Regions from separate parts of the Bradyrhizobium sp. CB82 genome, predicted to be linked through region 3. Evidence: riboswitches for the same ligand, from Rfam matches in the RefSeq annotation. Region 3 holds a riboswitch; each other region holds the start of a gene.
What was found. A riboswitch is a leader RNA that binds a small molecule or an ion and turns the genes downstream of it on or off. The one in region 3 is predicted to bind cobalamin.
Positions count from the first base shown of each region.

Region 1: another riboswitch for cobalamin. It lies ahead of metE (5-methyltetrahydropteroyltriglutamate--homocysteine S-methyltransferase); the one in region 3 lies ahead of QA640_RS28180 (energy-coupling factor ABC transporter permease).
Region 2: another riboswitch for cobalamin. It lies ahead of QA640_RS06575 (TonB-dependent receptor); the one in region 3 lies ahead of QA640_RS28180 (energy-coupling factor ABC transporter permease).

Region 1 is NZ_CP121650.1:7,457,681-7,468,249, forward strand. It holds gene QA640_RS36025 (hypothetical protein) at 1-27, opposite strand, end outside; gene QA640_RS36030 (IS256 family transposase) at 556-1,830, shown strand; gene QA640_RS36035 (carbohydrate porin) at 1,944-3,395, opposite strand; gene QA640_RS36040 (TauD/TfdA family dioxygenase) at 4,412-5,341, opposite strand; cobalamin riboswitch at 6,075-6,300, shown strand; gene metE (5-methyltetrahydropteroyltriglutamate--homocysteine S-methyltransferase) at 6,407-8,734, shown strand; gene QA640_RS36050 (hypothetical protein) at 8,845-9,036, shown strand; gene QA640_RS36055 (avidin/streptavidin family protein) at 9,253-9,762, shown strand; gene QA640_RS36060 (MFS transporter) at 10,220-10,569, opposite strand, start outside.
Region 2 is NZ_CP121650.1:1,376,517-1,387,085, reverse strand. It holds gene QA640_RS06595 (HipA domain-containing protein) at 343-1,686, opposite strand; gene QA640_RS06590 (hypothetical protein) at 2,206-2,631, opposite strand; gene QA640_RS06585 (LuxR C-terminal-related transcriptional regulator) at 2,663-2,857, opposite strand; gene QA640_RS06580 (hypothetical protein) at 2,917-3,294, opposite strand; cobalamin riboswitch at 4,563-4,761, shown strand; gene QA640_RS06575 (TonB-dependent receptor) at 4,877-7,153, shown strand; gene QA640_RS06570 (PepSY domain-containing protein) at 7,156-8,676, shown strand; tRNA gene QA640_RS06565 (tRNA-Ile) at 8,776-8,851, shown strand; gene QA640_RS06560 (hypothetical protein) at 10,016-10,240, shown strand.
Region 3 is NZ_CP121650.1:5,771,834-5,782,402, reverse strand. It holds gene QA640_RS28225 (precorrin-8X methylmutase) at 1-615, shown strand, start outside; gene QA640_RS28220 (precorrin-2 C(20)-methyltransferase) at 618-1,349, shown strand; gene cobJ (precorrin-3B C(17)-methyltransferase) at 1,346-2,080, shown strand; gene QA640_RS28210 (cobalt-precorrin-6A reductase) at 2,056-2,802, opposite strand; gene cbiE (precorrin-6y C5,15-methyltransferase (decarboxylating) subunit CbiE) at 2,801-3,982, shown strand; gene QA640_RS28200 (cobalamin biosynthesis protein) at 3,979-4,347, shown strand; gene cobM (precorrin-4 C(11)-methyltransferase) at 4,344-5,126, shown strand; gene QA640_RS28190 (cobyrinate a,c-diamide synthase) at 5,126-6,436, shown strand; gene cobA (uroporphyrinogen-III C-methyltransferase) at 6,433-7,161, shown strand; cobalamin riboswitch at 7,210-7,430, shown strand; gene QA640_RS28180 (energy-coupling factor ABC transporter permease) at 7,467-8,144, shown strand; gene cobF (precorrin-6A synthase (deacetylating)) at 8,190-8,939, shown strand; gene cobT (nicotinate-nucleotide--dimethylbenzimidazole phosphoribosyltransferase) at 8,975-10,033, shown strand; gene QA640_RS28165 (histidine phosphatase family protein) at 10,155-10,569, opposite strand, start outside.

The DNA.
Region 1 (10,569 bases), 1.7 Mb from region 3:
CTTCGGTTCGCATTTCGCCCATGACATTGTATTCTCGCGTTTCTAGGGTGACCCATCGATATCCCGACTGGGCTTCGCCAGAGCAGACAACGTCTAGCGAGAGAGTATCTCCTGCAAAGTGCGACCGCGAACTGACAAGGTCAGATCGTAGAGCTGTCCTGGTGAGCACCATTCTGACATCCGCCTTGCCTAAGCGGGTCGCTATCGAGGTGCGAGATGCCGCGAGCTTTGCCGATACATCGCTAATTCGGCTTCCCTATAGACGGCAGAGGGACCAGCCGAGATAGAACAGTTCGGAGCAAATGGCCCCTGCCCTCTGACCCAATTTGCGAGAGGCGCTGAATTGCATGGATCCAAGAAGCCACGTTAGCTGACCAACCCAATGGCCATAAATGTGGTGGGCGTTCACGCTATCTGGCCGCGGTGTTCGCCTAGCATGGCGGATACCGACAGTATGGGGATGTCCCGGGTTCTGTTGAACTTCTGAAGAGGTCGGCGTTGCCCACCTTGAGCCGGTAGGCTCGGGGTGCTGATTCCACAAAGGAGAGCAACGCCATGACGAGAGATATCACACCGGCTGGTTCGCCGGCGACCGGGGCTGTGGACGAAGCGTTTGCAGAAGTGCGGGCGAGCTTCGATCGGTTCTGCCTTGCGGCAGGGATCGAGGCGCTCGGCACGATGATGGAGGCGGATGTCACGGCGGCCTGCGGGCCGCGCCACGGTCGCGATGCGGGGCGGCAGGCGCACCGTTGGGGCCGAACGCGGGGCCGGATCGGCTTCCACGGCGGCAAGATCGAGGTCGAGCGCCCGCGGGTCCGGGGCGTGGACGGCCGCGAGGTCACGATCCCGAGCTGGGAAACGGCAGCGCAGGAGGACTGGCTCGGTCGCTGGGCGATGAACCTGATGCTGATCAATGTGTCGACGCGCCGGTTCGGCCGCGCTGTCCGGCTGCCCGAGGGTGACGTGCCGGCACCGCCCGGATCAGGGGTTTCGAAGTCGGCGGCCTCGCGGAGGTTCGTAGCGCTGTCGGCGGCGCGGCTGGCCGACTTCATGGCTGCCGATCTGTCCGCGCTCGACCTTCTGGTGGTCCAAATCGATGGGCTGCATCTCGGCGACGATCTCGTGCTGGTCGCCGCGATCGGGGTTGACGGCGAAGGCAACAAGCATCCGCTGGCTCTGGTGGAAGGGGCGACCGAGAACGCCGCAACGGTTCAGGCCCTGCTGGACAACCTGGTCTCGCGCGGGCTCGACCCGACGATGCCAAGACTGTTCATCGTCGACGGCGCGAAGGCGTTGTCGAAGGCGATCCGCCGCACCTTCGGTTCGGCCGCTGCGATCCAGCGCTGCCAGATCCACAAGGCGCGCAACATCATGGAACGCCTGCCGAAAGAGCATCATGCGGCCACCCGTCGGGTGCTGCGCCAGGCCTGGGAGCTCGATGACGCCGACAAGGCTGAAAAATTGATCCGCAATCTCGCGCGCCGACTCGACCAGCAATGGCCCGGCGTAGCGGCCAGCATCCTTGAAGGCCTCGATGAAATCCTGATTGTCGTCCGGCTGAAGCTGCCGAAGGAGCTTCGTCGATCGCTCGCCTGTACCAACATCGCCGAGAACATGATGGGCACCATTCGCCGCGTCACGCGCAACGTCAAACGCTGGCGGGATGCTGGTATGGCCCTGCGCTGGGTCGCGGCCGGCATGATCGAGGCCAACAAGGGCTTCCGACGATTGAAGGCGTATAAGCAATTGTCGGTTCTGCGTGCGGCCCTTCAAGCTCACCACGATCGCATGACGATCAAGCCCGTTGCCCACGTCACGAGGGCCGCGTAACATTCATTCCGGCAACGTAGGCCCGGCGTAGTTCAACACCGATCGGGACATCCCCGACAGTATTGCAAGATCCGCATTGGCGTGCTTGTGAATTTCCCCCTATCTTTGAAGGCTTAGAAGAATATCGACGTAGACACTAACACGTTCAACGCATGTCCCGTTCGCGGTGTGTAAGTGATGCTTGTCGGGTTATTGACGTATGTCAGTCCTAAGCTTGAATATACCCCGGGTGACAGATGTGCCGTGTAGGTTGCGGAAAGCGCCGTACTGTCGCGATGCACAAGATGGCCCTTGGCCACGGCAGCTTCTACTGCAACGTTGCTCCACGCAGTGTTGGTGGCAACAATCGCAATCTGATCACTTGGACGGCTGTCAAACAACCCCTTCGCGTAGAGACGGAGCTCGTAATACTCACTCACCCTGTTTAAGTCGGGCGGCGCGTACATCACAGAAAATCCTGCATAGATGCCACGAGCTGGTGAGCCTTGGACATCCGACTGCCAGAGTTGCCTGTCCGCTGCCACGTAATAGATGCTATTCCCGTCGGATCTCGGTTGGTTCGGATACTGCAGGTCAGTGAAGCTGCTATTGGTGAAACCGGCACCTACCCGCAACCAAGTCTCAGGTAAACCTGGAGCAGCTTTGTTCTTGTAGCCGGCTTCGTCGAGCAAGAGAACGCCCGCGTTCGTCGTGCTCCAGTTTAACCCGGTCGGATTTTCGCGAATGTGCGCAAATTGACCGTCTGGACTGAGTGAACGCTGTACTGAAATCCGGTTGTAGAACCGGTCATCAAAATTGTACTTTAGATTGAAGGCTGGCGTCGGCGCGGCATTGTTGCTCATGCCTGCTTGGTACAAAATGTGGGATGACGCTCCAAAAACGTTTACTGCTGCGTTTCCTCCGACCACCGTGCCTACGAACTCATTTATGTTCCTGAGATAGCCCATTTTGAGCTCGAGTTTCCCGTCAAAAAACGTTTGATAGTAGGCAATCGTATTGATCCCAACTCTATCTGGCCCCCCGGGCTTCCATGTCCAGTACTGCTGCTGGGCTCCTACGATGATCTGACCATCGGGAATCCCAAATCGGCTGAGATCATAGGTCACGATCATGAAATTCAGGGTATTGAATGTCGGGTTCTGACCAGCATATAGCTGATCACGAATGGTGCTCTTCGCTGCATTCGGTAGCTGATTGTCCACGAAGGTGTTTACAGTCCCGCCAACATAGCCGATTCCGACTTCCCCCAGCGCAGATCTAACGCCGCCGTAATCCTGATCTATTGTATCGGCCGGACCAGGAATATTGAGCCACATACCTTTTTCGCGTAGGTCCTCGAACTTTGCGAAAGGACCGGCTTTCTGTGGAGTTTTATTCTTTGCAACTACAGGCGCACCGTCGCGCTTTGCTGCAAACGCATTGACCGTTTGTGCAAGCGCTGCCCTATCGACGAGACGCGCTGCTTGTTGGCACCCGTACCTTCGGTAGGGCTTAGCCGAACGGTTCTTCTTTTGAACTTCTCCTTGGGTGACCTCGTTAGGAGTACCGCTTTGTGGGCTAAGCACAGTGGCAGCTTGTGCCAGCGCCGTATCCCCGACGGGACTCGCAGTGATGGACAGTGCGATAGTAATCCATCTCCGCGCGTTTGCTCCATGAAATTTCGTCCGCAGCGCCCTAGCCGTGATAGAAAGCGATGGACGGCCACGAAGCGCTGAGACCTTTGAGGGCTTGGTCCTCGATGATAGCGCGAGAAAGCTAGCTAGCGGCTTCCATGAGACGGGAACGACCGCTGTAGGAGTGGGCCTCACAGCAGTAGATGACGAGACAGCAGATCCATCACGCCTGCTGGCGTAGGCAGATCTATATTGCATCCCGACTTCCTTAGCGTGTGAGGCGTGACTTTTCGCTGCCGCTCGATTGCCACGTGGTCGCCACTGCATCAATTGCTAAGGTTGGTAGGCGACATCAGCCGCAGGGTGCTGCTTCTCGATTCGCGAACTTAATGTCAGATGGGGCGCGCGACCAATCTGTGCTCTTTCCTCACGGGGCTCGTCTACAAGTAGAGCGACGGGCCAAGCGTTCTGCCATCCTCGCCAGAAAATGGAGATTGTGTGCCCGAGGAGGTTAGCGCCCGTCTCAAGCCTCTCCTAGGCGAGGACACGACTACGGCAGCTCACGTAGGATGGACAAGAAGATGTGCTGATGGTGGCTCAGAAGAACTGGCGACTGCTCGGCATCTGCCGAGGCCACTGCGGATGAGTAGGCGGATCGTGAGACCACGGCAATGGTTGCCCCCATGGAGAGAGCATTTTTCGAAAAGCGTGCGCCCCTTCTGGCGCGGTTCAAGACCGACATCCATCGGCGAAACGGGCGGCTGGTCGACTACTAGTACCGCTACCGCGTAGCTGCTGAACCCGATATGCCCTCTAAAGAATAGTTGCTGCTTTTCGATTTGCGCGCTCGCAGCATCAGGTTCATGGTAGGTGCGATGGCGAACCAAGCTTCCGAATACTGCACGGAGCGATCGAGCGCATAACGGCAGAGTTTCCATCGGCCGGATCGCGGCCAATCTTGTGACCGTCTAGGCGACCTCAGCGGCCGGCTGCTTAGGGGCCGTCACGCGTGTTACGCTGCTCCGACCATCGATGCTGACCGGTATTTCGCCGGCGATGGTTGCGCGATGAACAAGGCGGTGTCGGTCGCCGTAGTCGTTCACCGCGTAATGTTGTGTGGCGCGATTGTCCCAGATCGCTACGTCGCCTTCCTTCCAGTTCCAACGTACGGTGTTTTCGGGCGCAGTGATATGAGACTGAAACAAATCAAACAGCTTCTGGCCGTCGTATTTCGGGACACCAACGAAGTTCTGCACCAGCGCGCCGAGCACGAGCGTGCGTTCGCCGGTCTCCGGGTGTACGCGCACAACGGGATGCTCAGTCTGATAGATTGTTTTAGTGAAGACTTCGTCCAAGTGCCTTTTGTCGAGCTCGCTGGCGCGGGCCAGTATTGCGTAGTCGAAGGCGTTACTGTGAAGGGCCCACAGCTTGTCTGCAAGCCGTTGGAGCGGCGGAGCCAGGTCGAGGTAGGCCGTGACGGTATTTGACCAAACCGTATCGCCACCGAATGGTGGCATCACAATGCCTCGCAGCACCGCAATCTTGGGGTAGGCATCGATGAAGGTACCATCAGTGTGCCAGAGGTCGGCCCGGCTACCGGCGCGGGCTGAATCAAGCTCGATGATCGACGCTGTTCCGTTAATCGCACCGAGCGTCGGATGACGTGCCAGTTTTCCGAAACGAACGGCAAAGCGCTCCTGCTCCGTATCATCAAGGTGCCCCTGTTCGCGAAAGAAGATAACCTTGTGCTCCAACAGCAGCTCATTGATCGAGGCGATCGTCTGCTCCGGCAAATCGCCCGACAGCTTAATGTTTCGGATTTCTGCGCCGATGCGCGCTGCGCGTTTGATGATATCCGCGCGAGGACGGACATTGTTCGACAAGACCGTTGCAGTCATTACTCCAGCGTCTCCAATTTTGCGCCGCGGGACCACATTATTCAACTCGACAGAGCTGACGAACGCCAAATAGGGCTGCATGGCGGGATCCGACGTAGTCCGTGGTGCAGCGACGAGTCCTTGCTTGAGCTCTTCACGCGACCTCGGAGGTTAGTTCGGCGTTCGCGAAGGTCTTGATTTAAGATTGACCAGTACGTCAGTTCGATCAATTGCCAGTATTGGTAGTTGACCGGGGCGAGAGCTTCGCAGTTCGCTGAGGGATCGATGTCTCGTCCACTACCGAATGAATATGAAATCTGTGCTTATTGGATAAGGCAATGAGAGCGGCCTCTGTGATCGACTTAGAGGGGCGGTCTAAGCAATCCAAATTGCCGCGCTAAAGAGTCGCGGCGGTGACACCGAAGCGGAAGTACCCAAGAGCACTCCATTCCTCTCCATGCGCAACGCCTAGAAAAGATCGGGGATAAGGAAACGCTTGTCGAGGTTTTTAACCCTTTGTCGAGCTGTGCGTTTTGTGTGGCGTGGCTTCACAGCGGCGGCGTTTCCCAGGCCTGGGCTACTCGATGATCATTAGCCGAGCGTCGCGTGACCAACAACAGCGCGATCGCAAGCGACGGTATTACGGCCAAACTCGTCGATCAGATGCAAGCGCCCCGAGCCTGACACTACGATTGCTCCGGGGCGCTCGATGCGTCCATTGGCATCTCAGGGTTGACGTACCGCTTCCGTTGCAGATAATCGGAGGCGTCGAGGTTCTCCAGATCTCGTTTGATCTGGAGCTAAGAGGGAAGACGGTGCGCTTTCGATCCGTTCAGGATTAAAGTAATACCGGCGCTGCCCCCGCAACTGTAAGCGGCGAGCCCGTATCCACACGCGTCACTGAAGCAAACGCTTCGGGAAGGCCGGATGCAGGCGATGACCCGCGAGCCAGGAGACCTGCCCCGACAACATAATCGTCCACGGGCGGGGTGTCCGGTGGTACGCCTAGCAGGAGGCCTCGCTTTGGCGGCCTTCCTGCCTGCGTTTCCGCCATGGCCTTTGCCCCCACACAATGGGGATAAAGCTATGTCTCTTCTCTCACTTCCTGTCGCGACCCTCGGCATGCCGCGTATCGGGCCACGCCGTGAGCTCAAGCTGGCGCTCGAAGGCTACTGGGCTGGCAAAATCAGCGACCAGCAGCTCCTGAAAGCTGCGGCCGGTCTTCGTGTCGCCAATTGGGCACGTCAGAATTCGCTGGGCGTCACTATCATCCCGTCTAATGACTTTTCACTCTATGACCAGATTCTCGACACGAGCGTCACGGTCGGCGCCATACCTGAGGCGTATGGCTGGGAGAGCGGTCCCGTCTCGCTGAAGACCTATTTCACCATGGCGCGGGGCTCGCAAGACAAGGAAGACGCGAGCTGGGCTCACGCCCGTCAAGGCCTTGGCGCCTCTGCGCAGGAGATGACTAAGTGGTTCGATACCAATTACCACTACATGGTGCCAGAATTCCATAAAGGACAGACCTTCAAGCTCTCTTCCCGCAAGCCGATCGAGGAATATGAGGAGGCGAAAGCCCTCGGCTATCAGACGCGTCCTGTCTTGGTGGGGCCAGTCACCTTCTTGAAACTCGGCAAGAGCGCCGATCCGGCGTTTGATCCGATTTCGCTGCTCGATAGCCTCATGCCCGTCTATGTCGAGGTTCTTAAGGAACTGACGAAACGTGGAGCCGAGTGGGTCCAGCTTGATGAGCCCTATCTGGTGCTTGATCTCGACGAAACCACGCGGGATGCGCTCCAGCGCGCCTATGGGCGTCTCGCCGAGGAGGTGCCCGGCATCAAGGTCATGCTTGCAACCTATTTCGGAGCAATCGGCGACAATTTGGCGACCGCTCTGAAGCTGCCTGTTGCCGGACTGCACGTCGATCTTGTTCGCGCTCCCGAGCAATTGAGCCAGATTGAATACGGCGCGCGCGCGGACCTTGTGATTTCGCTCGGCGTCATCGACGGCCGCAACGTATGGCGTTCCAACCTGTCGGCACTGGTTGAGCGGTACAAGCCCGTCATTGCAAAGTTCGGCAAGGAGCGCGTGCAGCTCGCGCCTTCCTGCTCGCTTTTGCATGTCCCAATCGACCTCAAGCTCGAAACCGATCTCGATCGGGACGTGAAGAGATGGCTTGCCTTCTCGGTCCAGAAGATCGAGGAGCTCACGACCTTGGCGAAGGCACTTGCGGGCGACGGAAATGTCATTGACGCGCTTTCCGAATCAGACCTTGCAGCGAGGGCACGCCAGGCATCGCCGAAAATCCATGACACGGCCGTCGCCCGGCGAACGGCGGCGATTGACGAGGCTATGCGCCGCCGAAACAGTGCTTTTGCGACACGTGCCGAGGTTCAGCGCAAGCGTTTCGGCCTGCCGTTATTCCCCACAACCACGATCGGGTCGTTCCCGCAGACGAGCGAGATACGCAACGCCCGCGCCGAGCATGCCAAGGGAACGTTGACAAAGGCGAAATATGAACAATTCCTGAAGAAGGAAACGGCCAGCGCGGTCCTTTGGCAGGAAGACATCGGGCTCGACGTGCTTGTCCACGGCGAGTTCGAGCGCAATGATATGGTCCAGTATTTCGCCGAGCAGCTCTCCGGATTCGCGTTCACTAAGCATGGCTGGGTGCAATCCTACGGCTCCCGTTACGTTCGTCCGCCGATACTATTCGGCGATGTCTCCCGCCCGAAGCCGATGACCATCGAGTGGTGGCGCTACGCGCAGTCGCTGACCAGAAAGCCGATGAAGGCAATGCTTACGGGCCCGGTGACAATTCTCACCTGGTCGTTTGTCCGTGACGATATTCCGCGTAGCGAGACCTGCCGTCAGATCGCGCTCGCGATCCGTGACGAGGTCGCCGATCTGGAAAAGGCCGGGGCAACCATGATCCAAATCGATGAGGCCGCGCTACGCGAAGGTTTGCCGCTCCGCCGATCCGATTGGAGATCTTATCTCGACTGGGCAGTTGAAAGCTTCCGCCTCTGCTCCTCCGGTGTTGCCGATGCAACGCAGATCCATACCCACATGTGCTATTCGGAGTTCAATGCCATCATCGATGCAATTGCCACGATGGACGCAGATGTCATCTCGATCGAAACGTCCCGCTCTAGGATGGAGCTGCTCGATGCGTTCACTGCCTTCAAATACCCGAACGACATCGGCCCTGGCGTCTATGACATCCACTCTCCGCGCGTTCCCGAAGCCTCTGAGATAGCGGCTCTCATCGCGCTGGCTCGCCAACGACTGTCGGACTCACAGCTCTGGATCAATCCGGATTGCGGCCTAAAGACTCGCAAATGGACCGAAGTTCGTCCGGCGCTCGTCAACATGGTCGCGGCAGCCCGCGAACTGCGCAAGTCTTCCTGATGCCAGGGTGATCTGGCGGTCAAAGCCGTGTTCGTCGGAGAGGCTGGCTTTGTACACGGGGCCCGCGATTGCGGCCCAATGGCTCATTGGGGCAGCAGCACGCGGATAACATGGACTCGAAAATTCTCTATCTCTCCTCTCACACCACAACCTGCCCGTTCAGGTCTGAGCACTTGAGGAGCTGGATTGGGATCGCTGGAGGATCGTTCGAGGAGGTGCAACGCCAAAACCATGCGCTGCCGGGAATTGTTACTGAAATGGTCGAGATGAAGACTGATGAGGGGCGCAACGCCGCCGCATGATGGCGCAGAGCTGTCGATCGCTCAAGCATGTCCGGCCCGGTCACGAGTCGGCTGCTCGTGTCCATATGACGGGACCACGGTGGCAAAAGAGCTGAAATTTGGATGTCGATCACATTTCAACGTGCTAGCGCTATCACGCCATCATACTCGTTTAAATTGTCAATGCCGGGTTTTATAAGTAGGTCGCTCCGCTAATGGAGCGATATGGAGTCGGAAATGTCTCAAGCGAAATGGAAATTGACGAACCGGATCGCCGCAGCCTGCCTCGGCCTACTCATCCTGGCGGCGCCTGCAGCGGCGCAACCGATCTGGACCTGGACCAACCAATACGGCTCAACGCTGGTGGTCGACAATTATAATCCGAACACGGGCGCTATTTCCGGCACCTACACGAACAATGCGAGCAATAGCTGCGATGCAGGTGCCCCTCAGACAATGACGGGCTGGCTCGCGCAGACCAATAGTGGCGCGGCGATCAGCTTTTCGGTGAATTTTGTGGGCTGCGGATCGACAACCGTGTGGACCGGACAGCTGAACGCTGCATCTGGATTTCAGGGACTTTGGCTCCTTTCACTGGCGGAACCGGTGGCGTGGAACGGCATTAGCGCCGGCGCGGACACTTTCACCTTCGCAAGCGGCGACAAATCGAAACTACCGTCCGCTAGCGGCGAGGCGGCCAAGAGCGGTGCAGGCGAGAAGCTCTCGAATACCAAGTCTCGCAAGTGACATGAATAGCCACATCGCAAAGGAAGGAACGTTATCGCGCTGCGCTTTCGTCCCCGCCTTAATCTACCCAGACGCTCACTTTAGTCCAAAAGCGGATTTGGTATCGAAGATCGAGTCTTGCCGAGCCCGAACGCCCTGAGCTGTTCAGGCTCGGTATTACTCGTTGCAGGTGGGTCCAGCTGACCATATCGTTGGCCCCAGCTTCAAAATCAGTCTGTTTTGCGCAAATCGCCAGGATCGAGTTGCGCCTTGACGGCCATGGCAAAAAAGGGGCGACCAAATAGACTGAACTTGTGCCCTCACGTCTCGATCTCGGCTCGTGGCCGGCACGCCACCTCTTGCTATGACCTACTGATGTAGAAGGTTAGGTTTCCCGTGCGGTCCCATTCAGCAGATCCTTTACCGGCGGCACCGCGTTGCGAATCACCTTACCCCGAGATCTACTTAGGCGTTCCGCTTAAACAGGAGCGTCATCGTTATATGTCACGACGAGTCTAAGGCTGCAGGCGACGCCCGTTGCAATAACTAGGATGATTGCCATTCCGATCATGCCAATGTCAAAAGATCCCGTCCAGTCCTTGAGGAAGCCGACCATGTACGGGCCGATGAAGGCCCCAAAGGCACCAATCGAATTGATGAACGCGATGCCTCCAGCGGCAGCGGGCCCAGTGAGGAACCTCTGTGGGATCGTGTAAAGGACGGTCCGCGCCGAAATTGTGCCAATCAGCGCAAGCGTCATGCATATGAGCGCCGGTATGAGCGAGGTGAACACTACCGAAAACGCAAGTCCGGTGGCGCCAAGCATCA
Region 2 (10,569 bases), 4.4 Mb from region 3:
TTTTGCCAATCCTTCGAGACGACGGCAGTCAGTCGAGCGCCGGCAAGCGCTGGGGCAAGCTGCCGACGGTGGCAGACTACTGGCGCCCTATGCCGATGTCATCTATGTCGATAAGCGAACCTATGAGGCGTTTCGCACAGCCAGCGGCAAGCTACCGATCCTGGCGCAGTTGGTCCGCTGCATGGAAACAGCTGGCCGCTACGCAGATATCATCGGTCATCTCGGGCGTTCCTCCGGCCAAGCCCAGGACTAGGAACCTGTGTCCACCATCGGTTGGCGCCTTCTAGTGGTCACACCTGACGAGCGCGCGATCATCGCACTTCCAGAGATTTCCCATTCGCTTTAGCGCGGGCGGGTTGTCGGCAGTTCTTCCGCGTCATCGGTTGCGATCGTCGGATCCGCCAAATCGTAACCGAAGCCTTCGTAAACGAACGCGCTGCGGATCAATTCGCAGTCCCGCTCGCTGACGCCCACCTGTCGGCAGACGCGATACCAGGACTCCCCAATGGTCGCTTTCATGCCGTCGACGATTGCCGTTGCCTCATCTTTGGACAGGAGAAAGCGTTCACACTGCGACAGCAAATTGAACCGGTTGGCGTATCGTCCCCAGTTGCCAAATGCCATCGCCAGGTCCCGGCGCTCCAAGGCAATCATCGGGTTCGGTGTGAGGTCGTATGCCGGCGAGAGCGACCAGGCCTGATCCTTTGCCAAAATGGCATGGTTGCGTGGATGATCGTCGGTGTTGGAGATGAGAGCATTGAAGCACACCCGCCGAAACAGCTCTGGCAGATCCTTCGACTGACTTCCGGATGCGGCTCGTCGGATTTCGTCAGCCAGCAGAAGATACGACCATTTTTGACGCTTATCGACGGTGTCGGGCGTGTCATCGGCATCGAGCAGCGTCAAGGCGCTCACCATCCTGCTGCGAAGGTAGCCCTTCTCGGCCTTATTCCGATCAAACCGCTTGATCAAGACGACGTCCTTGTCGCCGATCGTGGTCATCTGGCTCTCCGCGCACGAGATCCCGCACTCGCGAGCAAGGGTCAGCATGGCATGTTCGACCCGCGGGTTATTCCATCGATCATCGCGATGCGGGAATTTCGCGAGCCAAAGCGCATCCTCATCTTCGATGGTAGCCTTCGGCCGCGCGCCTCCCATCGAGGTGCCCGCGCGCATCAACGCCTCGGCCTGTTCGGCGTCAGCTCCAGCTGGTGCTGGTGCAGACGGATCCTTTTCGGCGGCGACGATCTGGTCGGCCACCTCGATCAACCGCGCCAAATCCAGCGTTTTGTTGAACGCACGAACAGGTGCCGGTGGTTGCACGTTGAGACCGAAGCCTAAAGCGCCGGCGCGATCATCGGGTGAATTGAGCAGGTATTGAATCTCGCTCGGCGATGGATTACCCAAACGAGTTTCGATCAGCTTGCGGCCCCATGCGTCCGGAGAGCTGTCCCGCAACGCTCCAAAATTGCCGCGCAGCTTCGTTGTCCGGAACGGAGGGACTTGAATCTTGAGCTCGACCGGATCGAACTCGACGCGATCCTTTCGCTCAAGATAGCTGCGGCCATAGACGAATTGTCCGACAGCAGCACCTTGGCGTGTCGTGTCGAGCTGGTACCGCCCCGCCGTAACCGGTTCTGTCTGGCTTGGCAGCGTGATGTAGACGAAACACTCCTCAGAAGGCATTGCTTGGTCCCCTCCCTTGTCGCGCACGTTCACGCTCATCGAGGCCGCTTAGAGCAAGTCCCTCCTCATCGTTCTTCGGGTTGGCAACGTCGGCAAGCGACGCGAGCAGGTTCATCGCCCACAGCATGCCAACATACACGCCGGCACTCGTGCTCAATTTGCCGTTCTCCGCGTCAGCGATGACGTGACGATCTACCCCCAACTTGGCTGCCAGCTCCGCATGGCTCAGGTTGCGGCGCAGGCGTGCGGTCCGAAGGTTGTTTCCTAGGCGCTTGATCGCCTCCTGAACGGCCGAAGGAGGCGCACTGATAAGTTGGCTCCGAGGAGGCATGGCGTCTTAAGGCTCCATTAAACGACTTTTTGGCGTCTTATGGCTCCAACAATATAATTGCGTTATTCGGTTTGTCAATCATTTGGCACCTTAAGCTACCGTAAACTCGGATATTGGCGCCTAAAGGTGCCACAATCGCGAATGTGCTAGGGAATTCAATGACTTGATCATCAGCGCGATGATCGCGTTCATCTCGCGACGTCAACCGCAATCAAGAACTCACACCCGAGGATCATCGCCGTCGGCGCGGCAATCGACGCACATACTTGCTTGCACCAAGGCCGCCGTTGGCGCTTGGTGCCAAATTCCAGCCGCACTGGGAACGAGGTCGCTGACAATGCGGATGAGCGGCCAGCTGCGCTGAACAATACAATGAGCGTCAGCGACGCGGCATCGAAATTTGACTTTGTCGGACGGGAGCCAGCCCACGCAAGGTTAGCCACCACGCCCTTCGTGTGACTCGTCGTCCCTCGGGCAGGCTTCTCCCGATCAATCGACTTGTTCATGGCCCCAAAGATGGTCAGAAGAAACGCCCGCAGCAAAGAAATTGATAAATTGGTGCATGGATCGGAACAGCCATCGGCGCCGCGCAGACATAATCGGTAGGTCAGCAATGCCTATCGTGGCCTGATTCAGAGCCATCATTTATCGCAGCCGAGATAACAGCGAGACCAACTCGCCCTGGCGCCTGGTCGCGGTCCGTAGAAACACAGCCTTAAGGTGGTTCCTGGCTGTTCCTGGAGAGATGTTCATCTCGCGAGCGATTTCCTCCAGCGACCTTCCCTTTGCCAACAACGATGCCAGTTGCGCTTGAACAGGAGTCAAGCCGAAGACTTCCATGAGCGACCCTTGTGAAATGACCGGCATTTCATCCAAGTCCGTCAGGAGAAGAACAACGCTCACGTCACAAGCAGGCTGCTGGATCCAGAACTTCGCAGGATAGCTTCCATCACGATCGGTCGACGACTGGCACGATTGACTGCGAGATGTGAAACTGAGGGCACTTGCTTCTCCGAGACCAGCCGGGCGCGATCCAGCAGCGCGTCCAGTTTCATTCGCGATTGACAGTCTGCCACATAGATCCGGCGCCCACGCACGGAGAACTCACTGTCAAAGACCTTTGAGGCCTTACCGCTCACAGCCAACACTGAGCCGTCTCGATCGAGCAAAATTGCGGGGTGATTTATCAAATCGAGCGCAATGAGGACGCTCGAGTACTCCTTAGGAGTCATCGCCGGCTGGTAGATAGGGACGCTTCCCTGGCGCGCATCGAGCATTTGAGACCCAACAAATCAGTTGGCGCGCGTCTCCGCCAAGCTTCACATGGCTGAAAGCGACACCAATGTCGGCATATTGTGTCAACTCTTAGTGAAACGCAGCGCTGGGGACAGTCCCATTTGGGATGTTCGCGGAATACTCTCTCATCCAGATAGAAGACGGATAGACGACGGATCGTATGATCATGGCGCGGTTGGGCCACGGCCACGCAGGAAGCAAGCACTTCTGCTCCGCAGAAAGTCAGCGACACTCAATTTGAGGATCGCCGTTATATAGATCGGCATCTATCAGCCTCAAACGCCGCTCAGCGCCCAAGGTCTCGCTCGACCGTTTCGTCGAGGGTCCCCGGAAACTTCGAGCATCTCGATCATGTTCGGCCCGGGTGCATTGCCTCAAAGAAATCAAGCGAGATCGTCTAAGACACCAACGCGCGTCATGCGAAAGCAAGATCGCACCTCACATGGGAATGCGGCACGATCGACCAGCTCCGTCAACTGTCGGATCTCTCTTTCGCGATCGGTTGCCACGGTTAAGGCAAATTCTTGAGTGCAGAGGCCGCTCCGCCTCGTCCTCAAGTCTCTTCCCCCACAGAGTCGACCCGCAGCTTTCGTTTCCCTCCGTCCCGGGCGATATTATCGCCCCTCAAAGTCGAAGTTCGCCGATTTCTGGGCCTACATTTCAGAAATTCTGCGTGCGATGGAGGCAATGCGCAGTCTTTTCGCGCTACCGAGCATCAACCTTGGCCGGCAAGGCACGAGATGCGCTCTGAGCTTCCCAACAAGCGCGCTGGACAATACAGCATACAGCATGGCGTTTCAGGCTTGAGCTTTGCCTGGATTCTTGCGGTTGCCTACTGCCCTCCAAAACCTGCTTTCGCGCCTCGCGCTCTATTGGCCTCACATTCCAGAACCATATTTAAACAATTGCGCGGCTGGAAATCCAAGAAGGTTGGGAGCCATATCAAGGGCCACCGCCGGCGCAATCCGAGCGGCCAGCCTATGACGTACTGGTGCAGGTGAAGGCTCTTAAATCCTTCCACCGCGCTGGATGCGGCGGCAAACTCTCGCACGATGTCGCGCAGTCGCCCGCGGCTGGGCTTGTAGCTGCAAGTTTCCGCCTGCATCCATAGCGGCCTTAACCACGAACTCGCCTCTTTGCCCAACCCGGACATTTCGCGCCGGTTATTATCTCGCTCGGTGGACCTGCTCGGCGAACAACTAAAGGATGCTCTGCTTCAGGGAGGGATTGACTCCGCGCCTCGCCAACTTCTACGGTGACAACCGACGGTTCCCCTCACGGGGATCAAAAGGGAATGCGGTGCGGGGATTTCCCTCATGCCGCGGCTGCCCCCGCAACTGTAAGCGGCGAATCTTTCGTCATAGGCCACTGGGAAACTCGGTCCTGGGAAGGCGACGGAAGGTTAGGACCCGCGAGCCAGGAGACCTGCCGTCAGCCGTGGTCACACGCGAAAATGTCGGTCGGGGAGTACAGACATTGCTTTCACCTTGCGTAGATCCGACTACGTCCAGGTGAGACCTCGTTCGCTGTGACGTGCCACCGACGTCATGCCGAGGTCTATTCGTGTTTCCCATTATGCCGAGGCGGCTGCGCGCCGACCTGCTTGCTTTCACCTTCCTTCTTACAGCTCTGCCGTTCGGGACTTGCACTGCTAAGGCACAGCAAGTTCACCCGATTCAAAACCTGCCGCCGGTCGTGGTCCGTCCGCCCCAAGAACGTGCGGCAAGGCCGGGCCGCCCGGACGGCAAACGTTCCGCCACGGCGTCGCGGTCGCAGTCAAAGCCGGCGGCAACGCCTCGCGCAGTACCGACGGTCGCAGGCTCCGACGGCTCGCCGTCGACGCTCAAGTTAACTGAGCAGAATACGAGCGCGAGCCGCCTCAGCCTCACGCCGCTGCAAACACCTGCCAGCGTCGAGACAATTACGTCGCAGACCATCGAGGATCGTGGCCAGCATAGCGTCACCGATGCCGTGGCCCAGAATGCAGCGGGCTTCACTGCAAGCCCCGCCCCCGGCAACGGCGGTCTCTCCTTCAGCACTCGCGGTTTCGCCGGCAGCAATTCGGTGATGACACTGTACGACGGCACACGCCTCTACGTCGGGGCTGGAACCGTGACCTTTCCGTTCGACACCTGGTCGGCGGAGCGCATCGAGGTCATGCGCGGGCCGACCTCTGTGCTCTACGGCGAGGGCGCCATCGGTGGCATCATCAACGTGATCCCGAAGAAGCCGATTACAACGACCTACAACGATGCCGAAGCGTCACTCGACAGCAACATGGCGCGACGCCTTGCCGTGGATAGCGGTGGTGCGATCGATCCCAACATATCCTATCGCCTCACAGCTACCGGCAACATGTCGGACGGCTGGGTCGATCGTGACAAGACGTCCAATCTGGCGATCTCTGCAGCGGTGCGGGTGCAGGCCGCCGACAATCTCGCGTTCACTCTGTCAGAGGACTACGGCAACCGAAGCCCGTCGCGCTACTTCGGGACCCCCCTGATCAATAGCGCTATCGACGACAGGCTGCGATTCAAGAATTACAACGTGCTCGACAGCGCGATCCACTATGAGGACAACTGGACGCAGTTCAAGACCGAATGGGACGTCGCGGACGGCATTACGGTCCATGACACACTTTACTACCTGACCAGCCATCGGCACTGGCGTGACGTTGAGAGCTATGCGTGGAATCCCGCTACCCAACTCATCACGCGGACCAACTATATCGAGATTTTTCACGACCAAGCGCAGGCCGGCAACCGGATGGACGCGACGTTTCGCGGCCATGTGCTCGGCCTTGCGAACGAGTTCGTCGCCGGTTTCGATATCAACAGGATCGACTTCACTCACACCAACAATTCGCCCTATGGCGGGACATCCTCGGTCAGCCTCGATGCCGTCGACCTGGGTTATTTTTCGACCACGACGACGCCGACCACTCCTGGCTACAAGGCAATCGTCAATCAATACGCGCTGTTCGCCGAGGACCGATTGTCGCTGACCGACAAGCTGTCCCTCGTGAGTGGCGTGCGGTTCGACCAGCCGGAGGTCGGCCGCAGCGACTACAAAACACCGGCGAATAGTTTCGATACCGCGCTGTCGGGCACGAGCTGGCGCACCGGCGCGGTGTACACGCCGATTCCAAACCTGGCGTTCTACGGGCAGTATGCGACGGCCGTCGATCCCGTCACAAACCTGATTTCGCTACCGGCGACGCAAAAGACCTTCCAGCTCGCCGCCGGCAAACAAATCGAAGTCGGGGTCAAGCAATCGTTTTGGGGCGGTCGCGGCGAATGGACACTGGCAGGCTACCAGATCGTCAAGAACAATCTTCTGGTCCCCGACCCAAGCAATCCTGCCGGTGTCGCATTGCAGGTCGGCCAGCAATCATCGCGCGGGGTCGAGGCCTCGATTGGTCTTGCCCCGAATGACGGCTGGCGGATAGACGCCAATCTGGCGCTGCTGCAGGCGAGATACGACAATTTCAGCCAGATGGTGAGCGGCAAGATCGTGAGCTACGCAGGCAATATTCCGAGGAATGTGCCGGAGCAGGTATCGAACGTCTGGGTCACGTGGGACTTCGCCTCCAACTGGTCCGTCTATGGCGGCGTTCAGATCGTGGGCCGAACTTTTTCGGACGATGCCAATACCCTTCGGCGTCCCGGCTATGCAGTCGTCAATGGCGGGATCCGCTGGAAGCCGGATGCGCGCACCACCGTCGCCTTCCGACTCTATAACCTGTTCGACACTGTCTATGCGACCTCGGCGCCTTACGCCGGGCAATGGTTGCTGGGCATGCCGCGCACGGCCGAGTTGTCTATCAATGTGAAGTTCTGATCATGCAGCGGACATTGATCGGCCGAGGACGGCGATGGCTCTACATCACCCATCGCTGGATCGGCATTGCGACTTGCCTGTTGTTTGCGATGTGGTTCGCCTCGGGAATCGTCATGATGTACGTGGCGTTCCCGCAGCTCACCGACCGCGAGCGATGGGCGGCACTGCCGGAGATCGCCTGGAACCAGGTGCGCGTGGCGCCCGATCAGGCCATGGCGATCGTCGGTATCGCACACTATCCACGTGATTTTCGTCTCGTCATGCTCGACGACGCCCCGGTCTATCGGCTGCTCGCTTGGGACGGCACGCGCAAAACGATATCGGCCACGGACGGTCGCCAGATCGATGGTATCGCACCCGAACAGGCGCTGGCGATCGCCAGCCATCATCCGAATGCGACGCATCCGCAGATGATCGGCACGACCGAACGCGATCAGTGGAGTGTCACCGCGCGTTACGATCCCCTGCGGCCGTTTTTTCTGGTGTCGCTCGGGGACAAGGATGGAACCGAGCTCTACGTCTCAACGCGGACCGGGGAATTGGTGCTGGATACCACACGACGCGAGCGGATCTGGAATTGGCTCGGCGCGATCCCGCACTGGATCTATCCCACGGTTCTCCGGCAGGACGGGGCGACGTGGCGGCAGGTGGTGCTCTGGATCTCCGGCATTTGCCTGGTCGTCGCGGTGACCGGTTTCTGGATCGGCATTCTGAGGCTGCGGTTACGCCCCCGCTATGCCCGGGGCACTGTCACCCCCTATCGTGGCTGGATGGCCTGGCATCACATTACCGGACTGATTGGTGGCCTATTCATCCTGACCTGGATGTTCAGCGGGTGGTTGTCGCTCAATCCGGGCGAGTATTTTTCGGCCCGAGGTCCGACCCGGGACATGGCCGTCCGCTATGCCGGGCACGACCTGCCGCAGATCGCCGCGAGGCTTCCATCGATGCCGCCGGGGGCGGTCGAAACACGCTTTGTCTGGATCGGTGGCCATCCGCTCATGGTCCTCACCGATCGCAATGGCCGCGCGACCACGGCCGATCCGGCAAGCGGCGCTGCGATGGCGCTTTCCGATGAGGAGATTTTCGCCGCCGCCGGCCGTCTGTTGCCAAACGCTCTGCTGACCGCGCGTCTTCGCCTCGCGCAGTTCGATGCCTATTGGTATCCCCACCACAGCGAACGCGCCCTGCCGGTGTTGCGTGTGGGCTTCGACGACGCGGCCGAGAGCTGGTTCTACATCGATCCGCATAATGGCGACATTCTCGCCCGCATTGACAAAAGTCGGCGCGCGTATCGCTGGCTATTCAATGCCCCGCATAGCCTCGATTTTTCACCGCTGCTGCGCTTTCGCCCGGTCTGGGATATCGTGACCGTGCTGTTATCGCTGATCGGGACGATCGTCTCGACGAGCGGCATTGTCATCGCTTGGCGACGACTGCGCCGGCGATTCCGCTGGAGCGACACGAGAAACTCACCTGGTCAGTCGGCCTGTTCTGTTCCGCGGAAATGTGCCAAGGCGTGACTCAATCGGACCTTCTTTCAATGGCATTGCCGGAATGCCGGCCACCCTGTAAACGAGGCCCGCACCGTTGCCGGCCGTCTTTCAGCGGCCGCCTGCAGCGGGCCTGTAGCTCAATGGTTAGAGCCGGCCGCTCATAACGGTCTGGTTGCAGGTTCGAATCCTGCCGGGCCCACCAGTAATTTCAGGGGGGGAGGGGGCGGGGCTCGACAGATTCGGACTGCGCCGCGATCCAGCGCGACTTGGCGGATATGCGCCGCATTCCGTTGGCGAATGTGAGATAAGAGCAGCGAACGTTACCTCAAGTTGCACCAAATTACATGATCTTTAAGCGAATCTTTTGGGGCTTCAATATGAAGAGACTTCTGGGACTTCTGCTCATCGTCCAATGCTTGTTGTTTTCCGCCGAGGCCATGGCGCAGGGGCTTCCCGCTCCTTCATACTGGAAAAATGAGCGAGGTTCAGAACTGTAAGGGCGCCGATATATTCACGCGCGTATGGTAGTTTTCAATCTTCTCGCAACGCAGCGACTCAGATCTGAAAATCGCTCTCGCGAGGTTTGCATTCCAAATGGTGCGTCTTGCTGAGCCGCACGGGCGCCCGAATATCGGCCTATTCTCCGCCCTCATAGAAGAGCTGGAGCGGCAGGCCGACCAGCGCCTTACCGATCCAGTCCCGAGCAATAACTTTCGGCGCTTCCGTAGCGACAGTTTGCAGACACTTGGCTAATGCTTCGGTTCGAAGCGCGCTACTCTGCGCGGGCCATCCCAGAGCTCTACAGGGTCGTCCTCGAGGAGATCCTCAGCGCGTGCCTTGGCGTCGGCCTCGGTCGGACTTACCAACTCTTCCCCGTCTTCACACCCTTTCTGTTCAGAGCCTGTGGCTTTGCAGCGACAAACGAGGCGCATCGGGCTGCCGAGGCATCACCGTCGATGCAGCACAGCAAAGACGAAGCGGTGCGTGAGCCGCGGATCTCACGAGACCATCAAGCTGCATTGAGAGTCGTGGTAGTACGTGAACAAGAGTGCTAGATCGCGCGCCCCTATCTCCCTAGGCCTTCTTGAGATCATTTCATGTCACCTATTCAGGCGATCAAAGATTGGTATGTGTCCCTGGACAACGAACTTCAATCGGACATCGCGTACATGTTCGTATCTCTGACTCTCGGTGATCGCCAGTTTGCTCCCGCTGCCGCTGTTCGGAGGCTGCTGCAATGGTTTGACGTGCGTAGTGCAGGCACGGAACACGAGGATGCTTTAGCTGCCGTCACGTTTCGGGCCTCATTCGAATACCTGTTTGCCGACCGCTTCACGGGCGCGCCGGGTGGATCTTTCCCGAGCAAATGTTCAAGGACGCGATCCGCGAGGCTGCTGAAGGTAAAGAGGCAAGCAAGATTGCAACGAGCGCATTCCGGCTACTGCGGGACCTTCCGGACCGGAAAACGAAATGGAAAGAGGCAGGTAACAACTGGAATGCCCTAGTCAACTCGACACTCAACGATGATGCGCTGAGGCAGTGGACACAAGATCAGTTCCTGGCGAACGACTTCGGGCCGAGGCAAGACTGAAAAAGCTCCTGCCCCATCGGCTCCGTGCAGGACCATCATCGTCGCCTTGCGATCTCGGTACAGCAGGGCAACTACAAAAAACCTGGCCTCTACTCACAGCGTTGAGGCCGCTGCCACGATTTCGCCTCTGGGCGATCGGCTAATTCATAAGTGTCATGCAGCGATTCGTGTGAGGCATCAGGATGCCCGACTTGACGCTCTGGAACAAGCTGACTCGCAGAGAGCAGAGAATTGTCATTAGTAACCGGCGTGACGCCCCCACCTAGCCATCGCTCGGCTTGCGCGCGATACAGCCTGGCATGAGCGGTACGTTGGAGGTGGAACGATGG
Region 3 (10,569 bases):
GAGACCGACGGCGCGACGATATATCGGCAATCCTTTGCGACCATACGTGCCGAGGCGGATCTCGCGCGCTTCACGGCCGACGAGGAGCAGGTCGCCGTGCGCATGATCCACGCCGCCGGGATGGTGGGGCTCGAGGCGCATATCCGCTTCACGCCGGGTATGGCGCGTGCCGCGCGTGCGGCGCTTCAGAACGGCGCGCCGATCCTGTGCGATGCGCGCATGGTGTCTGAAGGAATCACGCGCGCGCGGTTGCTGGCCAGCAATGCCGTCATCTGCACGCTCGGCGATCCGGCCGTTGCCGCGCTGGCGCAGTCCATGCGCAACACGCGCTCGGCGGCGGCGCTCGAGCTCTGGCGGCCGCATCTGAACGGCGCTATCGTCGCGATCGGCAATGCGCCGACCGCACTGTTTCATCTGCTCAACATGCTGGAGGATCGCGATTGCCCGAGGCCGGCGGCAATCATCGGCTGTCCGGTCGGCTTCGTCGGCGCGGCCGAATCGAAGGCCGCCTTGATGGCGAAGCCGCCGGCGCCGGCATTGACCGTCGAGGGCCGCCTCGGCGGCTCAGCGATCACCGTTGCCGCCGTGAATGCGCTGGCGAGCCGGAGCGAATAGTGATGGGGCGTATCATCTGCTGCGGCCTTGGGCCTGGCGATCCCGACCTGATGAGCGTCCGCTCCGATCGCGAGGTGCGCGCGGCCAGGCATATTGCCTATTTTCGCAAGAAAGGCCGTCCGGGTCAGGCGCGGCGCATCGTCGAGGGCATGCTGGCGGCGGATGTGACCGAATATCCGATGGAATATCCGGTCACGACCGAGATCGCCTTCGACAGCCTGGAATACATGCGGCTGCTCGCCGGCTTCTACGACGAGTGGGCGGAGCGGCTGGCGCGTCTGGCACGCGCGGTCGACGTCGTCGTGCTCTGCGAGGGCGATCCTTACTTCTACGGCTCCTTCATGCATTTGCACGCACGATTGCAGGGGCGTGTCGAGATCGAGGTGATCGCCGGCATTCCGGGCATGGCCGGCTGCTGGAACGCGGTCGGTCAGCCGATTGCGCTCGGCGACGATGTGACGACGGTCCTGATGGGAACGCTCGCCGAGGACGAGCTCGAACGGCGTATGCGCAGCTCCGATGCGCTCGTCATCATGAAGACCGGGCGCAATTTGCAGAAGGTGCGCCGTGCGCTCGCCTCCGCCGGCAGGCTCGACGATGCCTGGCTGGTCGAGCGCGGCACGATGCCGAGCGAGCGCGTTGCGCGGCTCGCCGAGACGGACGAATCCGACTGTCCCTATTTTGCGATCGTGCTCGTGCACGGGCGGGGGCGCCGTATGGACGCGGGCCAATGACGGGAACGCTGACCATTGCCGGACTTGGGCCCGGCGACGATGCGCTGGTGACGCCGGAGGTCTCTGTCGCGCTTGCTGCTGCGACGGATGTGGTTGGCTATGCGCCCTATGTCGCGCGGGTTGCTCCCCGCGACGGGCTCACGCTGCATCCGTCGGACAATCGCGTCGAGTTGCAGCGTGCGAGCGAGGCGCTGCGGCTTGCGGCCGAAGGCCGGCAAGTCGTCGTGGTGTCCTCCGGCGACCCCGGTGTGTTTGCGATGGCCTCTGCGGTGTTCGAGGCGCTCGAAGGCGCGCCGCAATGGCAGAAGCTTCCGATCCGTGTGCTGCCCGGCGTGACCGCGATGCTGGCGGCGGCTGCGCGCGCAGGCGCGCCGCTCGGCCATGATTTCTGCGCGATCAACCTCTCCGACAATCTGAAACCGTGGGCGGCGATCGAGAAGCGCCTTCGGCTCGCAGCGGAGGCCGATTTCGCGATCGCGCTCTATAACCCGCGCTCGGCGAGCCGCCCGGAAGGCTTCGGCCGCGCGCTCGCGGTGTTGAGGGAAGCGGCTCGCGGTGACCGTCTGGTGATCTTCGCCCGCGCGATCAGTGCGCCGGACGAGCGGATCGAGACGGTGACGCTGGACGAGGCGAGGCCCGAGATGGCGGACATGCGCACGCTCGTCATCGTCGGCAATTCGCAGACGCGCCGCGTTGGTCGCTGGGTCTATGCGCCGAGGCAGGTCCGATGACCGAGCCAGGCCAGGACCTCGGCCACACTCTCCACACGCAGTCGCTCGGGCAGTTGCGGCCGCGCGATCATGATGACGGGCAGGCCGAGCGCGCGGCTCGCGTCGATCTTGGCGCGCGCGCCATCGCCGCCGGAATTGCGGGCGACGATCCATGCGATGCCGCGCGATCGCAGCGTGTCAACTTCGCCCTCGAACGTGAATGGACCGCGCGACACGATGACGTCTGCCTTGAACGGCAGCGCTCCTTCGGGCGGATCGACGAATCGCAGCGTGTAGGCATGCTGCGGCTTCTCCCCGAATGGGGCGATATGCTGCCGGCCGATCGCGAGGAAGACGCGCGACGGCGTCTCGGGCAGCGCCACAACGGCGGCTGCGAGATCCGGCACCTCGATCCAGCGATCACCGGGCACTCTGACCCATGGCGCGCGTTCGAGCGCGACCAGCGGCGTTTGGGTGTCCGCGCAGGCCGCGACCGCATTGCGGCTCATCTCCGCTGCAAAGGGATGGGTGGCGTCGATGACATGCGTGATGCCTTCTTGCCGGATATAATCCGCAAGTCCGCTGACGCCGCCAAAGCCACCGCTGCGGGTCGGCAGCGGCTGACCCGTGGGCGCGCGGGTGCGGCCGCCATAGGAATAGATCGCATCGACGCCGGCGCGCGCGATCTTCGCGGCGAGCAAATTCGCATCACTCGTTCCGCCCAGAATGAGCGCGCGCGTCATGGCTGATCCCTGGCTGACGATCATCGGTATCGGCGAAGATGGCCTTGCTGGCCTCTCCGAGGCAAGCCGAAAGGCGCTTGCCGGGGCCGAGACCGTGTTCGGCGGCGAGCGCCATCTTGCGCTCGCAGGCATAGCCGATCGCGGCCGCCCGTGGCCAGTGCCGTTCGATGCCGGCGTTGTGCTGAGCTGTCGCGGCCGACCCACCGCGGTGCTCGCCTCGGGCGATCCGTTCTGGCACGGCGCCGGCGCAAGCCTCGCCGAGCAGCTGGAAGCAGGTGAATGGATCGCGCATCCGGCGCCGTCGACGTTCTCGCTCGCCGCGGCGAGGCTGGGCTGGCGGCTGGAGAGTGTTGTCTGTCTCGGACTGCATGCCGCGCCGTTCGAACGCCTGGTGCCGCATCTCGCACCTAATGCGAGAATCGTCTGCCTCGTGCGCGACGGCAAGGCGGCCGGCGATCTCGCGAAGTGGCTGACGGCGCGAGGCTGGGGCGCCTCAGCACTGTGGACTCTCACCGCGCTCGGCGGCCCGCGCGAAAACGTCAGGGCGCATCGCGCAGACAGCTTCGCGGCGGAAGCTGGCGACATCCTGGTCGCCGTCGCGCTGGAGGCGAGGGGATCACAGGGCATTCCGCGCAGCTCGGGTCTTGCGGACGATCTCTTCGTGAATGACGGCCAGATCACCAAACGCCCGATGCGCGCGCTGGCCTTGTCCGCGCTGGCGCCACGTCCGGGTGAACGGCTCTGGGACATCGGCGCAGGCTCGGGCTCAATCTCGGTCGAATGGGCCTTGTGCCGCGGCGCGGCGATTGCGATCGAGGCGCGTGAGGATCGTGCCGTGAACATCCGCAGCAATGCCGCGGCTTTCGGACTGGCGCATCGGATCGCCGTGATCGTGGGAACTGCACCCGGCGCATTGGCGGGCCTGGAGACACCTGATGCCGTGTTCATCGGCGGCGGCTTCGACGCCGCGATGTTTGATGCCGTCTGGTCTCGCATTGTCCCGGGCACGCGGCTGGTGGCCCATGCCGTGACGCTGGAGACCGAAACTTTGCTGGTCGAGCTAAACCAGCGCCATGGCGGCGAATTGATGCGGGTCGAGATCGCGCATGCGGAGCCGCTTGGCCGCTATCGCTCCTGGGAGGCGGCGCGGCCGGTCGTGCAATGGAGCGTGGTGCGATGAAGGTCGCAGGGCTTGGCTTTAAGCACGACGCCACGCTCGCCGCACTGCGCGAGGCACTTCTCGCCGCCGGCGGTGTGGAAGGTCTCGCGGCTGTTGCAACCGTCAGCGACAAGGCGAACAGCGCAGCGCTGAAGTTGCTGGCGGGCGAATTGAACGTGCCGATCAAGGCGATTTCCGCCGACATGCTCGCCGGCATCGCGACTCCGACCCAGTCAAAACTCATCAAGGACAAGTTCGGCACGGGATCGGTGGCGGAAGCCGTCGCGCTCGCGGCTGCGGGCCGTGACGCGCGGCTGATTGCGACCCGCGTGGTCTCGCAGGACCGGACCGCGACCGCGGCGATAGCGGAAGGAGACGGCGAATGACCGTGCATTTCATTGGGGCAGGGCCGGGCGCCGCCGATCTCCTCACTCTGCGCGGGCGCGATCTGATCGCGGCCTCGCCGGTGTGCCTCTATGCGGGCTCGCTCGTGCCTGAGGGCGTGCTGGCGCACTGCCCGAAGGGCGCGCGGATCGTCAACACGGCGCCGCTGTCGCTCGACGAGATCGTCGTCGAGATCGCCAACGCGCATGCGGAAGGCAAGGATGTCGCGCGGCTACATTCGGGCGACCTCTCGATCTGGTCGGCGATGGGCGAGCAATTGCGCCGCCTGCGCGCGCTCGACATTCCCTTCACCGTTACGCCGGGCGTGCCGTCGTTCTCCGCTGCTGCCGCAGCGCTCGAGGCTGAACTGACTTTGCCGGGGCTTGCGCAATCGGTGGTGCTGACGCGCACGCCGGGGCGGGCGAGCGCAATGCCGGAGGGTGAGAAGCTTGCTGCGTTCGCCGCGACCGGAGCGGTGCTCGCGATCCATCTCTCGATCCATCTGCTCGACAAGGTCGTCGCCGAGCTGACGCCGCATTATGGCTCCGATTGTCCGGTCGCGATCGTCTGGCGCGCGAGCTGGCCCGACCAGCGCATCGTCCGCGCGACGCTCGCCACGCTTGATGCGGCCGTCGGTGCCGAGCTCGAACGCACCGCGCTCATCCTGGTCGGCAGGACTCTCGGCTCGGAGGAATTTTCCGAGAGCCGCCTTTACGCCGCCGACTACGATCGCCGCTACCGGCCGTTCGGTCCTGCGCCGCGCTTTCCGGAGGTGTCGTGATGGCGGCGGGGCTCGTCATCTCGGCGCCGGCCTCCGGCGTCGGCAAGACGACGCTGACGCTGGCGCTCGCCCGCGCCTATCGCGATCGCGGCCTCAAGGTGCAGTGCTTCAAAAGCGGCCCCGACTACATCGATCCGGCCTTTCATGCCGCGGCTACGGGGCGCGCCTCCGTCAACGTCGATAGCTGGGCGATGGATCGCACGACGATCGAACATCTCGTCAGCCGGGGTGCGACCGCAGATCTCGTGCTGGCGGAGGGCTCGATGGGCCTGTTCGACGGTGTCGCCGCGCGCGGCGTCTCGGGCACCGGCGCCACCGCAGACATCGCCGCGATGATGGGCTGGCCGGTGCTGCTCGTGATCGATCCGTCCGGCCAGGCCCAGACGGCCGCCGCGATTGCGACCGGCTTGCGGGATTTCCGTAGCGGCGTGCGCCTTGCCGGCGTCGTGCTCAACCGCGTCGCGAGCCCGCGGCATCAGGATCTCGTACGGCGGGCTTTGGCCGATGCAGGCATTGCCGTGTTCGGCGCGCTGCCGCGCCATGCCGAGATCAGCCTGCCGAAGCGGCATCTCGGCCTGGTCCAGGCGGAAGAGCAGGCGGAGATCGGCGGCCTGATCGCGGAGGCTGCGCGCTTCGTCAGCGAGCACGTCGATCTCGACGCCGTGCTGGGCGCAGCCTGTGCATGGCCGGCGCAACCTGCCCCGAACGGGCTCAACGTCAGGCCGCCGGGCCAGCGCATCGCGCTGGCGCGCGACGCCGCGTTTTCCTTCGTCTATCCGCATATGCTGGAGGCCTGGCATGCAGCCGGTGCGGAGATCCTGCCTTTCGCGCCGCTCGCCGACGAGGGACCAGATGCAACCGCCGACGTGTGCTGGCTGCCTGGCGGCTATCCGGAACTGCATGCCGGCCGGCTCGCGGCGAATACGCGCTTTCGCGAGCGCTTGGGCGCCTTTGCCGAGACGCGGCCGGTCCATGGCGAATGTGGCGGCTACATGGTGATGGGCGCCGCCTTGACCGATGCCGAGGGCGCGCGGCACGAGATGCTTGGCCTCTTGGGCCTTGAGACGAGCTTTGCCAAACGTCGCATGCATCTCGGCTACCGTCTTGCCGAGCTCGCCGCCCCGATGCCGGGACATCAGCCTGGCGTGCGCCTGCGCGGCCATGAATTCCACTATTCGACGATCATTGCGCAGCCCGATACGCCGCTCGCGGTCGTGCACGATGCGACCGGCGCGGTCGTTGCCGAGACCGGATCGCGCCGCGGGCGTGCAACGGGTACTTTCTTTCATCTGATTGCGGAGGACCGGTGAGCGGCTTCGTCTCCTTCGTCTCCGCCGGTCCCGGCGATCCCGAGCTTTTGACGCTCAAAGGCGCCGCGCGGCTGCGCGAGGCCGACGTGGTGCTCTATGACGATCTTGCATCCGGTGCGATCCTCGAGCTCGCCCGGCCCGGCGCCAATCTCGTGGCGGTCGGCAAACGCGCCGGAAGGCCCTCGACCAAGCAGCAGCACGTCAACCGCCTGCTGGTCGATTACGCGGCGACCGGCGCGCGCGTGGTGCGGCTGAAATCCGGCGATGCCGGAATCTTCGGCAGGCTGGAAGAGGAGATCGAAACGCTGCGGGTGGCCGGGATCGGCTACGAGATCGTGCCCGGCGTTACCTCGGCCTGCGTCGCGGCAGCGCAAGCCGGCATCCCCCTGACCCGTCGGAACACAGCGCGCCGGGTACAGTTCGTGACCGGAGCCGATGTGACCGGGCAGTTGCCGCAAAATCTGAACTGGGCGGCGCTGGCCGACCCCGATGCGACGACGGTCGTCTATATGGGCCGGCGCACGTTCCCGGATCTTGCCGCGAAGCTGATCGCGCAGGGGCTTGCTCCGGAGACGCCGGCGCTGTTTGCGGAATCACTTGGCCGCGCCGATGAGCGGCTCGTCCGCACCACGATCGCCAAGCTCGCCGAAGAGCTCGCGCAGGCCGTGCCCGCGGCCACAGCCGCCGTTATCCTGTTTGGCGCACTGGCGGGAGAATCGTCATGATGATGCCCGTTGCAGCCGTTCTGCCCTTGACGCCCGGCTTGCGAAAGAGGCACACAAGAGGGGCATGGTGCTCGATGCGGCGCAAAGCGCCGGAGCATAATCGGGAATGGGGGTGGGCGGACCCAGTTGCGGCGCCCCAAACCCCAGCCGCCCCCGCGACTGTAAGCGGTGAGGGGCTCCGATCCGCCACTGGGCCGCAAGGCTCGGGAAGGCCGGAGATCCCCTTCGATCCGCGAGCCAGGAGACCGGCCCTGCACGTTTGGACGCCAAGGCCGTCGGGTGTGACGGCAGGAAGGACTTGAACCATGCATATCGAACCGGGAATCGTGACGGGCGCCAAGCTCGTGTTGAGTTACGCAACCAGCATCGCCGCCGGCGGCGTTGCGCTGAAGCTCGCGGCCGAGACCGTGCGCGAGCAGGGCATCAGCTCGTTCGCTCTACGGTCGGCTGCAACGACCGCGCTGGTCTTCACCTTCTTCGAGATCCTGCCGCACTTCCCGGTCGGCGTCTCCGAGGTGCACTTCATCCTCGGCTCGACCTTGTTCCTGCTGTTCGGCGCGGCACCGGCGGCCTTTGGTCTCGCGCTCGGCCTCTTGCTGCAAGGCCTGTTCTTCGTGCCGACCGACCTACCGCAATATGGCATGAACGTCACCACGCTGCTGGTGCCGCTGTTCGCCATCCAAGCGCTCGCTACCCGCATCATTCCTCGCAACACCGCCTATGTCGACCTGCAGTATCGCCAGGCGCTGGCGCTCTCGACGGCGTATCAGTCCGGCATCATCGCCTGGGTTGCGTTCTGGGCGATCTATGGCGCGGGCTTTGGCGCTGCGAACCTTGCCAACATCGCAACCTTTGCCGCGTCCTATGCGCTGGTGATCGTGATCGAGCCGCTCGCCGATCTCGCGGTGCTGGCGCTGGCAAAGTCGCTGCGTGGCGTCACCGCGCCCGGTCTCGTCACCCCGCGCCTGCACGACGCAGCGTAGGGATGATTTGAAGGGCGGCCGTCATGGTCGCCCTTCACACTCGTGATGGTCACGCTTTCCCTGATAGGCATCGGTTGCGGCGATCCCGAGCAGCTCACGCTCGCAGCGATCCGTGCCATCAACGCGGCCGATCTCGTTTTGATCCCGCGCAAAGGAACGCAGAAGTCCGATCTTGCCGAACTACGGCGGACGATTTGCGCTGATTTGCTCACCAACAAGCAGACACGTATCGCGGAGTTCGACTTGCCGGTGCGTGACGCCGGCGAGGCTGATTACCGCAAGGGGGTCGATGACTGGCATGATGCGGTCGCCGCGACGTGGTCGCGGGCGATCTCGAGCCATCTCGGACATGATGGCCGCGTTGCGCTGCTGATCTGGGGCGACCCGTCGCTCTATGACTCGTCTTTGAGGATCGCGCGGCGGCTTGATCCTTTGCCCGCGATCGAGGTCATTCCTGGCATCACCTCGATCCAGGCGCTGTGCGCGGCGCATGCGCTGCCGCTGAACGATATCGGCGAGCCTTTCTTGGTGACGACAGGGCGGCGACTGCGCGAGGGCGGCTGGCCCGACCGCGTCGACACCGTGGTGGTGATGCTCGATGGCGGCACGGCGTTTCAGTCACTCGATCCGGAAGGGCTGCAGATCTGGTGGGGCGCCTATCTCGGCATGCCCGATCAGATCGTCATGTCGGGTGCATTGGCCGAGATCGGCCCACGCATCGTCGCGGTACGGCGCGAGGCGCGCGAACGGCACGGCTGGATCATGGACAGCTACATTCTCAAACGCAGTACGTGACACCAGCGCTGTCGCATGAACGGAGGCAGGACGACATGCTCCCCAATTGGGTCTACGAGAAATGCCCGGGTATCTCTGCCGCGCACCGCGAGGCGGCGATGGCGCGGCAGGCGCAACTGACCAAGCCGACAGGCGCGCTCGGCCGGCTCGAGCAGGTCGCGATCGATCTCGCGGGCCTGCAAGAGACGGAGCAGCCGCGCGCCGCGCGCGTGCCGATCATCGTCTTTGCCGGCGATCACGGCATCGTCGCCCAGGGCGTGTCCGCCTATCCCCAGGAAGTCACGATCGCGATGATGTCGAATTTCGCCGCGGGCGGCGCTGCGATCGCGGTCCTCGCGCGTGAATTGGGCTCAAGTCTCGAGGTCGTCGATGCCGGCTCGCTGGCGCAGTCGCCGGTGCCGGGGATCGTCGCGGACAAGCCGCGCTGCGGCACGCGCGATTTCAGTGTGGAGGCTGCGCTGGAACCGGCGGAGCTGGCTTTTGCGTTCGACTGTGGACGGCGTGCAGTCGCACGTGCGGCGGTCGAACAACCTGATCTTCTGATTCTCGGCGAGATGGGCATCGGCAACACCACGACCTCGGCGGCGATCGCGGCGAGCCTGCTCGGCGTGAGCGCCGACGAAATCGCAGGCAGCGGCACCGGTGTCGATGCTGCGGGTCGCGCGCGCAAGGCGCGCGTGATCGACGAAGCGCTCGCCCGGCATGGCCTGACGAAAGCCGGCACATCGCCCGAGCAAACGCTCCGCACGGTCGGCGGCCTCGAAATCGCTGCGATCTGCGGGGCGATCATCGCGGCTGCGCAGCGGCGCATTCCGACCTTGATCGACGGCTTCATCGTGTCGGTCGCCGCGCTGGCGGCCGCGCGCCTCAATCCGTCATGTCAGCCGTTCCTGCTGCCGTCGCATCAGTCGGCGGAGCAGGGCCATCGTCTTGTGCTTCGCGCCCTCAACGTTCAGCCGCTGGTCAGCCTCGATCTCAGGCTCGGAGAGGGATCGGGCGCGGCGATCGCGCTGCCGCTGGTGCGGCTCGCCTGCGCCCTGCACAATGGCATGGCGACGTTTGCGCAGGCCAATGTTCCGGATCGCCCGGCCTAAAACGCGATGAGATTGGATGAATCGTCATCGCGTTTCAGGTTGTTGTTTGCGCATGATCTCCGCGCAAACGCTCCGCGTTTATCGCGAGGGGAAACCGCTTCACAGCTTCATGCTTTGCAACTCAAGCGATCGTCTGATTGACTGAGACGACGCGCCAGCCATTCGCCAGCCGGTCGACGCGGGTGAGGGAGAGCGGATCAATCGCAAAGCGCAAGGCCGCCTGTGGTGCGAGGTCGAGCGCGACGCACAGCGCAGCGCGGATGGTGCCGGAATGGACGACGAGGATCGCTGATCCTCCTTCGATACGATGAAGGCCTTCACGGGTTCTGGCGATTTGATCTTCAAAGCTTTCGCCGCCCGGGGGCTTGGAGCCCGCCGGATCGGCCCAGAATTCGGCGTAGGCGTCTCCACCCGCGGCGGCGAGATCATCGTGACGCCGCCCGGTCCATTCGCCAAAATCCTGCTCGCTGAAGGCGGGCACGAGGATCGGATCAAGCCCGAGCGCGCGCGCGGTGCCGACGGTCCGTCGGGCCGGG